One region of the Clostridium chromiireducens genome, then DNA from elsewhere that is predicted to be linked to it. Evidence: riboswitches for the same ligand, from Rfam matches in the RefSeq annotation. Region 1 holds a riboswitch; the other holds the start of a gene.

Region 1 (3,525 bases):
ATAATGAATCTATAGCTACTGAAAGTCCTGCAATACCAAATGCCATTAATCTTTCAACTGCTGTATCATGAAGTGCCATTTGACTTGCTTCATAAGCGTATTTATCATGCATAAAGTGAATTATATTCATTGTATCTACGTAAACTTTAGCTACATATTCCATTACCTTATCATAATTTGCTTTAACTTTATCAAAATCAAGAACTTCTTCATCTGTAAGTTTTGGAATTCCTGGCACTACCTTAATGCCTTTTAATTCATCTACTCCACCATTTATAGCATATAAAAGTGATTTAGCTATATTTGCTCTAGCTCCAAAGAATTGCATTTGCTTACCAACTTTCATTGCTGATACACAGCAAGCTATTGCATAATCATCACCATATACTGGTCTCATAACTTCATCATTTTCATATTGAATAGAATCTGTTTTTATTGAGATTTCTGCACAATATTTCTTAAAGTTCTCTGGAAGTTTATCTGACCATAAAACTGTAAGGTTCGGTTCAGCTGATGTTCCTAAGTTTATTAAAGTATGAAGATATCTAAATGAGTTCTTAGTAACAAGTGACTTACCGTTTATGCCCATACCTCCAATTGATTCTGTTACCCAAGTTGGATCCCCACCGAATAACTCATTATATTCTGGAGTTCTCAAGTGTCTAACTAATCTTAATTTTATAATTAATTGATCTACTATTTCTTGAGCTTCTTTTTCTGTAATTAATCCTGCTTCTAAATCTCTTTCGATATAAACATCTAAGAAAGTAGAAGTTCTTCCAAATGAAGTTGCAGCACCATTGTTTTCTTTAATACCCGCTAAGTATCCAAAGTATAAATGCTGAGCAGCTTCTTTTGCATTTTCTGCTGGCTTAGATATATCAATTCCATATTTAGCTGCCATTGATTTCACTTCACCTAAAGCTCTAATCTGCGTAGAAACTTCTTCTCTTTTTCTTATTAATTCGTCAAGCATATCACCATTTAGGTTATCAAGATCCTTTTTCTTTTCTTCAATTAAGTAGTCTATACCATAAAGGGCCACTCTTCTATAGTCACCTATTATTCTTCCTCTACCATAAGCATCTGGAAGACCAGTTAATAATCCTGCACTTCTTGCAGCTCTTATTTCCCTTGTATATCCATCAAATACACCCTCATTGTGAGTTTTTCTGTATTTTGGAAAATACTCTTCGATATTCTTATCTAGTTCATATCCATATTCTTTTAGAGAGCTTTGAACCATTCTCATTCCACCAAATGGATTCACAATTCTTTTAAGAGGTGCATCTGTTTGAAGTCCAACTATAACTTCGTTATCTCTATCTATATATCCAGCATCATAATTATCAATTCCTGATACTCTATCTGTTGCAACACCTATGATTCCTTTTTTAACTTCCTCAACAATTAGCTCATATGCTTTTGTCCATACTTTATTTGTTTTCTCAGTTTTATCTTCTAGAAAGCTTGAATCACCTTCAAATAACTTATAATTTTTTTGTATAAAGTTTCTTACGTCAATCCCCTCTTGCCAAGTTCCACCTTTGAAGCCTTCCCATTGTTTAAACATAATTTTTTCCTCCTTAAAAACAAATTTAATCACATAATTTTTTCCATATAAAAAAGCCGACAATCCAGGCTTTTTTGCCCAGACGGTCGGCTCTTTGGCATATAATATAATATATTATGCCTTAGTCATACTTCATGTGGTAACTCCACTTCCGTCAGTCATATGACCAAATCTTAATATAAGAATAATACGAACCTATTTAGTTTGTCAACATGAATTAATATCCAAATATCTCTTTTTGATATTTTTTTATTAATTCTTTATCTGCCGCTTCTACATTTTCAAGTGGATATTTAAGCCCTAACACTTCATACTTATTTGCACCTAATAAATGATATGGAAGCAACTCTACTTTCTCAACATTAGGTATCTTATCTATATATTTCTTAAGTTCCTTTAAATGCTCTATATCGTCTGTTAATCCTGGTACTACAACGTGCCTTATCCACATTTTTGTATTATTCCTCTTCATTGCTTCTAAGAATTTCAATGATTCATCTATATTCATTAAAGTCACATTTTTATATCCTTCTGAAGTAAAATGTTTTATATCAAATAAGACTAAATCAGTATATTTTAATATTTCATCATAATTTCCAAATCCGTAGCCTGCTGTATCAATACAAGTATTTATTCCTTTGCTCTTGCATAATTTAAGAGTTTCTAAAAGAAATTCCGGTTGCCTTAAAGGCTCTCCTCCTGAAAATGTAACTCCTCCACCACTGCTTGCGAAATAAGTTTTGAATCTTTCTATCTTCTTTACTAACTCCTCTGGAGTATATTCTTCTCCACCACTAGCTGACCAAGTATCAGGATTGTGGCAATACTTGCATCTTAATGCACAACCTTGTAAAAATACTACAACTCTAATTCCAGGCCCATCTACAAGACCCATGCTCTCTATTGAATGAACGTTACCTTTCAACATTTATTACACCCCCTATATTTATTATACTTTAAAACTGTATTTAAATTTATTATTTCCTTGAATTAAGGTTATTAACATTTAATAACTTGTATATATGAAAAATACATACTTTATTACTTAATATTAATGAATTCTATACTTATTCATCTTAAAGCAAAAGAAGGGAAAGTCAACCTCCCCTTCTTCCAATAATTTATTTTATTTTTTATAATTTATATCGCTATAACTGCAATTAGATGCTTTGGTGGAAAGTTCTGCTTATAACTTCTAATTGTTGTTCTTTTGATAATCTACTGAAGTTAACCGCATATCCTGAAACTCTAATTGTAAGTGTTGGGTACTTATCTGGATTTTCCATAGCATCAATTAATGTTTGTCTGTTAAGAACATTAACATTTAAGTGATGAGCACCTTGAGTGAAGTATCCATCAAGTATTGCCACTAAGTTGTTAACTTTTTGGTGTTCATCTTTTCCAAGTGCATCTGGAACTATTGAGAATGTATTAGATACACCATCTTGGCAGATTTCATTGTATGGAATCTTAGCTACAGAATTAAGTGATGCCAATGCTCCATTTATATCTCTTCCATGCATTGGATTTGCTCCTGGTGCTAAAGGTTCACCCTTCTTTCTACCATCTGGAGTTGTACCTGTTTTCTTACCATACATTACATTTGATGTTATTGTAAGTGCTGATAATGTATGCTTCGCATCTCTATATAATGGGTGTTTCTTAAGCTCATTTGAGAACTTAGTAACTAATGCTACACCTAAATCATCTGCTCTATCATCATCATTTCCGTATTTAGGGAAATCTCCTTCAACTTCAAAATCTATTGCTATACCTGCTTCATTTCTTATAGGTTTAACTTTTGCATATTTAATTGCTGATAATGAATCTATAGCTACTGAAAGTCCTGCAATACCAAATGCCATTAATCTTTCAACTGCTGTATCATGAAGTGCCATTTGACTTGCTTCATAAGCGTATTTATCATGCATAAAGTGAATTATATTCATTGT
Region 2 (3,525 bases), on a different contig from region 1:
TGCGCGAAATATTTATTAATAATTTATCCTAATGATAAAAAAGACGTATTCCTGTAAAAGCCATAGCGATATTATATTTATCGCAAGTTTCAATCACATTATCATCTCTTATAGATCCACCTGATTGAGCTATATAAGAAACACCACTCTTCCTTGCACGCTCAATGTTATCACCAAAAGGAAAAAATGCATCCGATCCCAATGATACATCATTTAATTTTTCCATCCACTCTTTCTTTTCCTTTCTAGTGAATGGATTTGGTTTTTCAACAAAAAATTTTTCCCATACTCCATCAGCTAATAACTCTGCATAATCTTCTGAAATATAAATATCTATAGCATTATCCCTATCTGCCCTTCTAATCTCTCTTTTAAAAGGAAGGTTTATAACCTTAGAACTTTGTCTTAAAAACCATATATCAGCTTTATTTCCTGCTAACCTTGTACAATGAATTCTTGACTGTTGTCCTGCACCAATTCCAATCGCTTGCCCATCTTTTACGTAACATACTGAATTTGATTGCGTATATTTCAATATAATTAAAGATACAATTAAATCTCTTTTTGCATTATTAGGTATTATTTTATTTTTAGTCCGTAAATCATTTAACATAGCTTCTGTTATTTTTATATCATTGCGCTCTTGCTCAAAAGTTATTCCGTAAATCTCTCTTTTTTCTATTTCTTTAGGTTTGTAAGATTCATTTATTTGTATTATCAAGTAATTTCCTTTGCGTTTATTTTTTAATATATTTAGTGCCTCTTCGGAATAAGCTGGTGCTATTATTCCATCTGAAACTTCTAACGCTAATAATTTTGCAGTTTGTTCATCGCACTCATCTGATAGTGCCACAAAATCACCATAGGATGACATTCTGTCTGCTCCTCTTGCTCTTACATATGCTGTAGCAATATCTGATAGGTTTGAGTCTTCCACGAAATATATTTTTTTCAATGTTTCATTCAATGGAACTGCTACAGCAGCTCCTGCTGGACTTACATGTTTAAAAGATGCTGCAGATGCTAACCCAGTTGCTTCCTTTAATTCTTTTACAAGTTGCCAGCTATTAAATGCATCCAACAAATTGATATAACCTGGTGTTCCACTTAGAATTTTTATAGGTAATTCACAATTCTCTGTATAAATTCTTGCTGAACTTTGATTCTGGTTACATCCATACTTTAATTTAATTTCTTTCATTACATTAGCACACTCCTTTTCACAATAAAAAAGCCCACTGTCCGGACTTTTGCCCAGACGGTCGGCTTCTTCTTGTTATACTTCATGTGGTTTATTCCACTTCCGTCAGTTGTATAACTAATATATTTTTAATGCTATCACTCATACACAGCCCTGTCAATTAGAATAATAATACTGCTAATATACATTTCAATAATCAACCTAAAAAGTCACGAGAAATATCTTTAGATAGCTTGCAAGAGCACTAAAAAATACCTGCACTTACCCAAAAGTGCAGGTATTTTAATTTAATAAAGTATGTAAATATTTATTAGTCTTGTATTGCAAGTTTTTTAGAATTCCTCATTTTAAAATACAGTACACTTGTTAATGGAATTAAGTATAAGTAAAAAGCATACAGAATTGCACTTTCTCCCGCATTTAAAGTAGCCAACGGTACTAATAAAGCAATATTCCAAGGTATTAATGGTGCTATAACTATTGCTGAGTTCTCTATATCTAAAGCTAAACTTTCTTTATTTATTCCATTTTCTTCATAGTTCTTTTTGACTAACATATGGGTAAGTATCAATGCTAAGGTTTGAGTGCACCCAAAAGCTGACGTTATAATACTCACAATTATTGTAGTAAAAAAGCTTCCTGCCCTGCTATCTGACTTGTTAGTAATACTATCAAGACTTTCCAACATTTTTGTACCTTCAAATATACCAGTAAAAGCAGAAGATACAAATACTATATAAGCTGATTTAAGCATTGAGACTATGCCTCCGCCTTTAATTATTTCACTTAAAATCGAATCAGTTTTTAAATCATATCCCATAATTATATACCTTATTATATCAATTACTGAATTCTGCTGAATAGCCATGCTTATAATAGAAGCTGCAATTATACTAATAGCAATAGACACTTTTACATTTATCCTAAATATACAAAAGACCAATACTATCAACGCCGGTATTAGAGTAATTATACTTATATCAAATGTTTTAACAATCTCTGAACTTATATTACTCTGAACAACATTCAGTGGAAACATAAACGAAAAAATTAAATATATAAAAACTGCTATTACTAACGGTATACTAGAACTTCTAAACATATTTTTAATATTTGTATACAAATTTGTTTCCGTAATATTTGCAACAAGATTAGCACTTGAAGACATAGGAGAACATCTATCACCAAAGTATGCTCCTGAAAGTATCGCACCTGCAACTAAACTTAAGTTAGCATCTCCCCCTCTTGCCATAACCATAAAAGCTACTCCAACTGTTCCTACAGTCCCAAAAGATGTTCCTAAAAGAAATGATACAGCAGAACATATTAAAAACACAGATATTATAAATGTGTTTGGATCCAATAGCTTAATTCCGTAATAAACTATTGCTGGGACTGTTCCTGACGCCATCCATGTGGATGTTACTGCACCGATTAGTATAAATATTTGAAGTACAATAAAGGACTTTTTTCCCCCATTATAAGCCATCCTTAAGACATCCATTAATTTAAATTTCCTCTTGCAAGCTAAAATTATAAACATCAATAAACCTATACTTAGGGAATATCCCACAAAAATCCCTTTAATAGAACTACAGATTAATAATAAAAAACAAACTATAAATGCTATTGCGATTTCCACGCTGTCACCCCACTCATAACCGAATAAAAAACCAAATTTATGCTAATTCTAAATTATATATTTTAATTTGTTAAAAGACAAACATGAGATTTACTGACCACAAAATTGTGGTCAGTAAATCTCATTCTATTTTAACTAATATTTCTATAATTTAAGCTTATCATTATATTCTTTAATAATTTCAATAGATTTTTTCAGTTCCACTATTTCATTATCAGCTAAATGATACTCAACCAGCTCTTTTACTCCTTGGCTATTTAAAACTGCTGGTACTCCCATGTATATATCTTTTTCACCATATTCACCATTAAGCATGGCGGATACAGGAATCACTTTATTTTCATCACGTAATACCGCCTTAATAATTTGAACTGTCGTTGCTGCTATTCCGAATGTAGTAGCTCCTTTTGCATTTACAATACGATATGCAATTTTCTTAATATCTTCAGTAACAGACTTTATATTAAATCCTTCAAGCCTTACCTTGTTATCATTAATTATATCTAGAAACTTTTTACCACCAACTGTTACTTGGCTCCATGGAATTATTTGTGAATCTCCATGTTCTCCCATACATAGCGCATGAACGCTTTGAGGGTCTACACTCATCACGTCTGCTAAATGATATTTTAAACGTGCAGAATCTAGCGCTGTCCCTGTACCAATAACTTTATTAGCTGAA

What was found. A riboswitch is a leader RNA that binds a small molecule or an ion and turns the genes downstream of it on or off. The one in region 1 is predicted to bind ZMP and ZTP.
Region 2: linked by a shared signal. The riboswitch ahead of D2A34_RS00025 (phosphoribosylaminoimidazolecarboxamide formyltransferase) and the one ahead of pflB (formate C-acetyltransferase) in region 1 are both predicted to bind ZMP and ZTP.

Annotation. Positions count from the first base shown of each region.
Region 1 covers NZ_QXDJ01000002.1:355,688-359,212, reverse strand. Annotated here, with positions in the region: gene pflB (formate C-acetyltransferase) at 1-1,573, opposite strand, end outside; ZMP/ZTP riboswitch at 1,643-1,745, opposite strand; gene pflA (pyruvate formate-lyase-activating protein) at 1,791-2,501, opposite strand; gene pflB (formate C-acetyltransferase) at 2,734-3,525, opposite strand, start outside.
Region 2 covers NZ_QXDJ01000001.1:8,150-11,674, forward strand. Annotated here, with positions in the region: gene D2A34_RS00025 (phosphoribosylaminoimidazolecarboxamide formyltransferase) at 29-1,201, opposite strand; ZMP/ZTP riboswitch at 1,246-1,324, opposite strand; gene D2A34_RS00035 (Na+/H+ antiporter NhaC family protein) at 1,512-2,744, opposite strand; gene D2A34_RS00040 (L-lactate dehydrogenase) at 2,988-3,525, opposite strand, start outside.